Regions from separate parts of the Yersinia fenwicki genome, predicted to be linked through region 1. Evidence: predicted binding sites of a transcription regulator. Region 1 holds the regulator's gene; each other region holds the start of a gene.

Region 1 (3,191 bases):
AGTTGGGCCATAGCGAAACCCGCGAGAAAGATACTGAGACTGGCGCTGATAGAGCCAGCGGAGGTTTGTAATTCTTGTTGCATAGCACCAAATGCGGGCAAATACATGTCAGTGGCCAGATACCCTAACATGCTCAAACCTGCCAGGTAGAACATGAAGCTCGACGTTGTTTTCATTGTTGTTTCTCATTATATCCATCGTCCTTGAAACCGCAGGGGTGTTAGCCGCCTGCCGGTGGTTCCAATGATTTTGGCTAAATTATAGTTTTTGCAGGTAAATTTTTGTTATTGAAAATTAATTGCGGGGGAGAATTCTAACGGCGAGATATTCTGTTGTGAAACGCTAATATTTGCGCCATGCTGTCAAAAAAATTGATATCAAATGTTCCGTCTAAAGGAAGTGCCAAACCATGTGGTCAGAATACTCATTGGATGTAGTGGATGCCGTTGCACGCACCGGGAGTTTCAGTGCTGCTGCGCAAGAATTACATCGCGTACCGTCTGCGATAAGTTATACCGTGCGCCAATTGGAGGAGTGGTTGGCGGTGCCACTATTTGCGCGACGCCATCGCGATGTAGAATTGACCGAAGCAGGTAAAGTTTTTATTAAAGAATCGCGTGATGTTATCAAAAAAATGAATGACACACGTCGTCAATGTCAACAAGTGGCGAATGGCTGGCGTGGGCAATTAAATATCGTGGTCGATAAGATCGTCAAACCTCAGCGGAGCCGCCGTTTAGTGTTGGATTTTTATCGTCATTTTCCCGATATTGAATTGCGGGTGCGCTATGAAGTCTTTAACGGTGTTTGGGATGCGCTAGTGGATGGGCAAGCGGATATGGCCATTGGTGCGACTCGTGCCATCCCTGTTGGCGGGCGGTTTGTCTTTCGCGACATGGGTTTTCTGACCTGGCATTGTGTCGTGAGTGTTAATCATCCTTTAGCGCAGCTAACCGGGCCACTCAATGACGATCAGTTGCGGCCTTATCCCTCTCTTTGTTTAGAGGATACTGCACGAAATTTGCCGAAACGAGATGCATGGACGTTGGATAACCAGCAGCGATTAGTGGCGCCGGATTGGGCACCGGGCATAGACTGTTTGTGTGAGGGGTTATGTATTGGAATGGTACCCGCTCATATGGTGTCGCCCCTGATTGCACAAGGGAAACTGGTGGCACTAACACTCGCGGAACCATTACCTGCTAGCCCATGTTGCTTGACGTGGGAGCAGAATAACCATTCCCCAGCTCTAGCCTGGATGCTGGAATATTTGGGTGACAGTGTCACGTTAAATGATGAGTGGTTAAGAGATGATAAGGGCACAGATGATGAGATTTGGCAGAATTAGCAGCCGGTAACAGTGCGCTACCGGCAGACTAAGTATTTAGCGGCGATAATCGCGGAATGGACCATCAGCAACAGAGCGGCGTTCGACCAGCTTAGGATGTACCTCAATCGTTTGAGGGTCTTCACGTTTGCTGATAATTCTGTCGAGTAACATAGCAAAAGCCGTTTCACCCAATCGCTCTTTCGGCTGATGAATGGTGGTCAACGCCGGTGAGAAATAGCGGGCATTACGCACATTGTCATACCCGATCACTGAAATATCTTGTGGCACACGCAAGCCTAATTCATCTGCGGCGCATATCGCACCCATTGCCATAATATCGCCACCACAGAACACAGCAGTCGGACGATGCTTTTGTGTCAGAATTTGATGCATGGCTTTATAGCCGGATTCTGGCTCAAAATCACCTTGAACTACCCATTCTTCTCGCAGGGTGATATTGGCCTCCTCTAATGCTTTTAGGAAGCCCTGATGGCGACCGCCACCGGTATTACGCGATAACTGGCCGGGGATAGCCCCGATATCGCGGTGACCACGCTCAATAAGATAACGGCCAGCTAAATAACCGCCTTCGAATGCGTTATCAATAATCGAGTCGGTAAAATCGCCACGGGCGGTTCCCCAATCCATCACTACCATCGGAATATTGCGATAATCCTCTAACATTCCCAGTAACTGTTCCGGATATTCAGAACACATCACCAATAAGCCATCAACACGCTTTTGTGCCAGCATCGCCAAATAGGCTTTTTGTTTATCCAGATTATTATGAGAGTTACACAAAATCAGCGTGTAACCTTTGCTATAACAGCTATTTTCAACCGCTTCGATCACTTCAGCGAAATAGGGGGCTTCACTGGATGTCGCCAATAAGCCAATTGATTTAGTATGATTAACTTTCAAACTGCGCGCCACAGCACTCGGCGAATAATGCAGTTCTTTAATAGCCGCCCACACGGCAGCCTTGGTGTTTTCGGCGACGAAACGAGTTTTGTTGATAACGTGCGAAACGGTGGTAGTAGACACACCCGCGTGTTTGGCCACATCTTTAATCGTTGCCATAAAAAGAATGACTCCTAAGCTCACCTGTTACAGCAGGTAAGTATTATGTTAATCGTTTGCCTGCATGACTCGAACACCGCTCAGACAGAAACAATATAGTAGGCTGGAGAGCTAAGTCAGATGGTCGTCTGAGTGTATTTATTAGACGTTATTAGTCGGCATACAGTTATGAACTGCGAATTTTGGCTGATCTGAAGGAAAAGTGGAAGAGGTAATCAATGTTATAAAGTGCGTAATGAGGACAAGATTTTTTTTCTTAACTGTGGGAAAATAATTTAACGCACTAACTATGTGCCTTTACCTTACTATACTTTAAATAATTCGAGTGAGTGAACCTAGCCGACGCACATGCGACTTGAAGTATAACGAGTATAAAAATTAACCGACTGAGGAGTTCTTATGGATACCAATTTGAAAATGTCGCTGATTACGACTGTTGGTGCGCTGGCGATGATTATTGCCTTTAGCTTCGTAGCGGTCATGAATTAATTAAGCCGCGTGCCGGTGTGAAGTGATAAGTAGGGCGGTTAACCCGCCCTTAATTATTTCTGCTGGTAATGTGATTACACGGCGTCTTTTGCTTCTCGTCTTTTCAGGCTAAGTTTTTCTCAACAAAAGACCAATTCACCAATGCCCAGAAATTCTCCAGATATTTTGGTCGCGCATTACGATAATCAATATAGTAAGCGTGCTCCCACACATCTACGGTTAACAATGGCTTATCAGTTGTCGTCAGCGGTGTTGCCGCATTTGATGTGCTGACAATAGCTAACGTGCCATC
Region 2 (3,191 bases), 850 kb from region 1:
AAGCGACCATATATTCATTACGGCCATCAGCGAGGGTGCGTTTCCCCATAACCAACGGGCGAATACCGTTAGGATCACGGAAAGCAACCATACCATGACCAATGATCATCGCGACGCAAGCATAGGCACCACGAATCAATTGATGTGTGGCGGCAACAGCGGCAAAAATGTTGTCAGATTCCAACGGATAATGCTGGAAACGGTCCAATTCGCTGGCAAAAATATTCAGCAGAATTTCTGAGTCAGAAGTGGTGTTCACATGACGGCGAGAAACTTCGAATAATTCCTTTCTCAGCTGGTGAGCATTAGTCAGATTACCGTTATGAGCCAAAGTGATGCCAAACGGTGAGTTAACGTAGAAAGGTTGAGCCTCGGAAGCACTGGAGCTGCCAGCTGTTGGGTAACGAACATGGCCAATACCCATATTCCCCTGTAAGCGCAGCATATGCCGGGTTTCAAATACATCCTTCACCAAGCCGTTTGCTTTACGCAGCCGGAACCCATTATGGGCATCAATGGTAACGATGCCCGCAGCATCCTGGCCTCGGTGCTGAAGCACCGTCAACGCATCATAAATCGACTGGTTTACCGGTGCAAAACCGGCGATACCGACAATACCGCACATGTTGTCTTTTCCTCATAAGCCGCTCCGAATCGGTAGTTGATTCGGTAAGAAACTCGACGTGCTCTGTAGGTAGTCAAAGAACCACCTGATGATATAACTGAACTGCGGGATTAATTGTGACTGCTTCCAGCCAACACTTTGCGAAAAGCCGGTAAACGTATCCAGAAAGAACAACATGGCCGAGACAATCAGAACGCCTCGCAGCGCGCCAAAACAGATGCCCAGTACCCTGTCAGTTCCTGATAGCCCGGTACGTTCAACTAGCGAACCTATCACATAGTTAACAATAGCCCCGACGATCAACGTCGCAATGAACAAAATGCCAATAGCAATCCCGTTACGAACCACTTCATCCTCAAAACGAGTGAAGTAGATAGCAAGGTAACTGTAAAAATGGCTGGCAACAAAAAACGCACATCCCCATGTTACAAGTGACAATGCTTCACGGACAAACCCCCGGATTAAGCTGACTAAAGCAGAAAACCCGATAATCCCTATAATGACGTAATCAATCCAGACCATGACTATTCCAATGACGAAATCGCCGCTTCATCCTGTTCGCGGCGAATTCTAACAGAAAAAGAAAACGTTTGCGTAGAGGAATTATTACCGTCGATAAATTAAAGTGCGGCGATTTTAAAAACAACAATCGCCGCACAAACTTAACGCTAAAACCCTATACACCCTGATGTCTTAACCTTTAATCAAATTTTAGCGCCCCGTGCCATAGGGCTTAACCTTCCCATCCAGACCACTTAATGAATTAAGCTCTGGCAAGGCCGATTGCAGTTTTTGTTTTGACGCATCAGGCCCAACATACACGCGGGTAATCTGGCCTTGAACTGGCGTCGCTGGCACCGTAAATGCGCGATGACCTGACAAGCGCAGCGTCGCAATAATTTCGTTAACTTTGGCCGCATTTTTCAGTGCCCCCAGTTGGACGACATAGGCCTGTCCCACTGGCGCTTTTTCTTCAGTAGCCGGTTTGCTTTCTGGTTGTACTGGCGGTTTAACCTCAGGTTTTGGCTTAACTTCCTGCGGTTTTTTCTCGACTAGTGCTGGCTTGGCTTCTACTGGCTTAACCTCAGCTGGTTTTTTCTCGACAGGTTTCACTTCAACCGGCTTACTTTGTACCGGTGGCGGTGCCACGATAGTCGGTTGAGACGGCAGGTTACCGGCATCATTAGCGGCCTGAGAGGCGGAATCATCTTTAGGGACTGCCACGGCTTGCGCTGCACCTTCCGGCGGCGCAATAGGCAGGGGCTGACTGACCGGCGGAACCGCATCAATCTCCTGACTATCACCGGGTTTTGGCACTAATGGGATGGCAGCAAACTCATCCTCATAATGCTTCTTTTTACCATCCAGCAGCCCAGGCAGTACAATCACGCCCAACGCCACCAGAATTATGGTCCCGACTAAACGGTTCTGGAACTTACTTGCCACTCGCACTCCCCATTTCAATGTCTTGATAAACTCAAGCTGTTACAAATCCATTGCTGCCATAACATGAGCAACCGTATGGAAAGAGCCACAGACAATGACCACATCCTGTGGTTCTGCATCCTGCATAGCCTGACGCCAGGCAGTTTCGACATCACTAAACTGGCGTGATTGCGCCAAATACCCGGCTAATTGCTCCGCGCTGGCCCCGCGCGGCCCTTCCAGCGGCGCACAGTACCATTCATCGACTTGCTCAGATAAGCACACCAGCGTACCACCAATATCTTTATCCGATAACATCCCAACCACCGCGCGCACTTTGCCCTGTCTCGGTAGTTGAGCCAGTTTATCAGTCAAATAACGCGCTGCGTGCGGATTGTGAGCAACATCCAAAATCAACAACGGCTGCTCACTGATTATCTGAAAACGCCCTGGTAAACTGGCAGCTTGTAGCCCCTGACGAATCACGTCTTCGTTCAGCGACAATCCAGAATAATGCAATACTGCCAGAGCCGTCGCAGCATTGGCTAGCGGCACATTCGGCAAAGGCAAATCATTCAGTTGGCGATCACCACATTGCCAGTTCCAGCCATTACGGGCTTCATCAACGGCGCCATGTTGGTTGAACTGCCAGGCAATATCGCGTTGATACAGGTGCGCACCGAGTGTTGCCGCAACGTCTGCAATTGATTGTGGCATATCAGGTTCCCCAACGACTGCCGGTTTACCCGCACGGAAGACCCCGGCTTTTTCACGGCCAATGCTTTCTCTGTCGAAACCCAGCCAGTCAGTGTGGTCGATCGCAATACTGGTAATGGCAGCAACATCTGAATCAACAATATTAGTCGCATCCAAACGCCCACCCAGCCCGACCTCCAGAATCACTACATCAAGCTTAGCCTGCTTAAACAGTTGCAGGGCAGATAAGGTGCCAAACTCGAAATAAGTCAGTGAGATACCTTCGCGCCCAGCTTCAATTTTAGCAAAAGCATGGCTGTGCTCCGCTTCAGGCAATTCTTGTCCCTGAATACGAACGCGCTCGGTGTAACGCAAAAGATGAGGTGAGCTGTAAACCCCAACCCGCATACCCGCTGCGAGTAAAATTGATTCCAGGGTACAACAG
Region 3 (3,191 bases), 2.3 Mb from region 1:
AAGTCTGTTTCTTTCTTTGCCCTTGGTGCGGTGGTGTTGGCAATTACCGGGGTGGAGGCTTTATATGCAGATATGGGGCACTTTGGTAAATTTCCTATTCGGTTGGCGTGGTTTACTGTGGTTTTACCGTCATTGGTGCTGAATTATTTTGGCCAGGGCGCGTTATTATTGAAAAACCCAGAAGCTATCAAGAACCCCTTCTTCCTACTCGCCCCTGACTGGGCATTGATTCCACTATTAATACTGGCAACATTGGCGACGGTAATTGCCTCACAGGCTGTCATCTCCGGTGTATTCTCCCTGACCCGGCAAGCCGTCCGTTTAGGCTATTTGCCGCCGATGCGTATTATTCATACCTCAGAAATGGAGTCAGGCCAGATATATATCCCGGTGATTAACTGGACACTGTATCTGGCGGTGGTATTGGTGATTGTCGGCTTCGAACGTTCCAGTAATTTGGCAGCGGCTTACGGCATCGCGGTGACGGGCACGATGGTTATTACCAGTGTTCTGTTCTGCACCGTGGCACTGAAAAACTGGCACTGGAATCGCTTCTTTGTCTACTTCTTGCTGGTGGCATTATTGGTTATTGATGTGCCGATGTTCTCTGCTAACGCATTGAAATTGTTCTCCGGCGGTTGGTTGCCTCTGTCATTGGGCCTGGTGATGTTTATCATCATGACCACTTGGAAGAGTGAGCGTTTCAGCTTGCTGCGTCGTATGCATGAACACGGTAACTCACTGGAGGCGATGATTGCCTCATTGGAGAAATCGCCTCCGGTACGTGTTCCTGGTACAGCGGTATATATGTCTCGGGCGATGAATGTCATCCCGTTTGCATTGCTGCATAACCTTAAACATAACAAAGTGTTACATGATCGGGTTGTTCTACTGACACTGCGCACTGAAGATGCACCTTATGTCCATAATGTTAATCGAGTGACTATCGAGCAGCTTTCACCGACATTCTGGCGGGTCGTGGCGAGTTACGGTTGGCGCGAAACCCCGAATGTGGAAGAGATTTTCCATCGCTGTGGTTTGGAGGGATTACCTTGCCAGATGATGGAAACTTCATTCTTTATGTCTCACGAGTCACTCATCCTAACTAAGCGGCCGTGGTATTTGTTCTTGCGCGGTAAGTTGTTTGTGGCCCTTAGTCGTAATGCGCTGCGCGCAGCTGATCAGTTTGAAATCCCACCGAATAGGGTCATTGAGCTGGGGACGCAGGTAGAGATTTAATGTAGAAGGCCGATATGATTAACGGCCTTTTTCACATTCATCATTCCCACTTTTCATTTGTTCAGCGAAACGTTTCGATGGCGATCACAATTTCACCAAATTGGGTTTGCCTTCTACTGTCATTTTTCTAAACTCAGTATCAGCGAAACGTTTCGCTGTTGGAGTAGAAAATGAAAAAAGGTGCATTACTAAATTCTGATATTTCCGCTGTTATCTCTCGCCTTGGCCATACCGATCAGATTGTGATAGGTGATGCGGGGCTGCCAATACCGGCAACCACCACGCGTATCGATTTGGCACTGACTCAAGGCGTTCCTGGATTCCTCCAGGTTTTTGAGGTGGTAACGCAAGAAATGCAGGTTGAGAGTGCTTATCTTGCGCAGGAGATTGTTAAAAATAACCCGCAACTCCATGAAACGTTACTCGCACAACTATCACAACTTGAGCAACACCAGGGAAACCAAATTGCTTTGCACTATATCAGCCATGAGGCTTTTAAAGAGCAGACCAAACAAAGCCGGGCAGTGATTCGTAGCGGGGAATGTTCCCCCTTTGCTAACATTATTCTCTGCTCCGGCGTAACTTTCTGAGGCGTTTATGCAACCTTTGCTGCAACTGAAAGGGATTGATAAAGCCTTTCCCGGCGTCAAAGCACTCTCAGGTGCTGCGCTAAGTGTCTATCCTGGCAGGGTGATGGCACTGGTAGGCGAAAATGGGGCCGGAAAATCGACCATGATGAAAGTGCTGACTGGCATCTACAATAAGGATGCCGGTAGCCAGCATTTCTTGGGTAAAGAAGTGGTGTTTAATGGCCCGAAAGAGTCGCAGGAAGCGGGTATCGGCATTATTCATCAGGAACTGAACCTGATTCCACAGTTAACCATCGCAGAAAATATCTTTTTAGGGCGCGAGTTTGTTAATCGTTTTGGCGGCATTGATTGGAAAAAAATGTATGCCGAAGCTGATTTACTGTTGGCGCGCCTTAATATCAGCTACAGCAGCCATCGGCTGGTGGGCGAACTTTCGATTGGTGATCAGCAAATGGTGGAAATCGCCAAAGTGCTGAGCTTTGAATCCAAAGTCATCATTATGGATGAGCCTACCGATGCCCTGACTGATACCGAAACAGCCTCTTTATTTAATGTCATTAAAGAGCTGAAAGCGGAAGGTCGCGGCATTGTTTATATTTCCCATCGTCTTAAAGAAATCTTTGAGATTTGCGATGACGTCACGGTATTCCGTGATGGGCAGTTTATCGCCGAAAAACCGGTTAATGCACTTACTGAAAACTCTCTGATTGAGATGATGGTCGGCCGCAAATTGGAAGAGCAATACCCGCGTTTGAATTTACCACGTGGCGAGAAACGTTTACAGGTCAAACAGCTATGTGGCCCTGGAGTCGAGAATGTCAATTTCACTCTCTACCGTGGCGAGATCTTGGGTGTGGCGGGTTTGATGGGCGCTGGTCGCACTGAGCTGATGAAAATCATCTATGGTGCGCTGCCGCGTAAATCGGGCTTTGTGATGTTGGATGGTCGTGAAGTCGTGACTCATTCACCGCAGGACGGTTTAGCTAATGGCATAGTTTATATTTCTGAAGACCGTAAACGGGATGGCTTAGTACTCGGAATGTCAGTTAAAGAGAATATGTCTTTGACAGCATTGCGTTATTTCAGCCGTTCAGGCGGTTCACTCAAACATGCTGATGAACAGCAGGCGGTGGCGGATTTCATTCGTTTATTTAATATCAAAACGCCTTCCATGGAACAACCGATTGGTCTGTTATCTGGTGGTAATCAGCAAAAAGTGGCTATCGCTCGCGGTTTGATGACCCGACCCAAAGTGTTGATCCTCGATGAACCGACTCGTGGTGTGGACGTCGGGGCCAAAAAAGAGATCTACCAGTTAATCAATCAATTCAAACAAGAAGGGCTGAGCATCATATTGGTCTC

What was found. The regulator PurR, encoded in region 1, represses purine synthesis genes. The targets are predictions, from matches to a motif close to CANGCAAACGTTTGCNTG.
Region 2: cvpA (colicin V production protein) is a predicted target of PurR. The motif match lies at 1,205-1,222, and genes of this name have one in related genera.
Region 3: rbsD (D-ribose pyranase) is a predicted target of PurR. The motif match lies at 1,380-1,397, and genes of this name have one in related genera.

Annotation. Positions count from the first base shown of each region.
Region 1 is NZ_CP170755.1:2,333,271-2,336,461, reverse strand. Features, by position in the region: gene punC (purine nucleoside transporter PunC) at 1-176, opposite strand, end outside; gene punR (DNA-binding transcriptional activator PunR) at 410-1,348, shown strand; gene purR (HTH-type transcriptional repressor PurR) at 1,385-2,410, opposite strand; gene ACF3VQ_RS10765 (YnhF family membrane protein) at 2,810-2,899, shown strand; gene sodB (superoxide dismutase [Fe]) at 3,003-3,191, opposite strand, start outside.
Region 2 is NZ_CP170755.1:1,481,252-1,484,442, reverse strand. Features, by position in the region: gene purF (amidophosphoribosyltransferase) at 1-625, opposite strand, end outside; gene cvpA (colicin V production protein) at 638-1,147, opposite strand; gene dedD (cell division protein DedD) at 1,337-2,071, opposite strand; gene folC (bifunctional tetrahydrofolate synthase/dihydrofolate synthase) at 2,111-3,191, opposite strand, start outside.
Region 3 is NZ_CP170755.1:4,673,303-4,676,493, reverse strand. Features, by position in the region: gene kup (low affinity potassium transporter Kup) at 1-1,239, shown strand, start outside; gene rbsD (D-ribose pyranase) at 1,410-1,829, shown strand; gene rbsA (ribose ABC transporter ATP-binding protein RbsA) at 1,837-3,191, shown strand, end outside.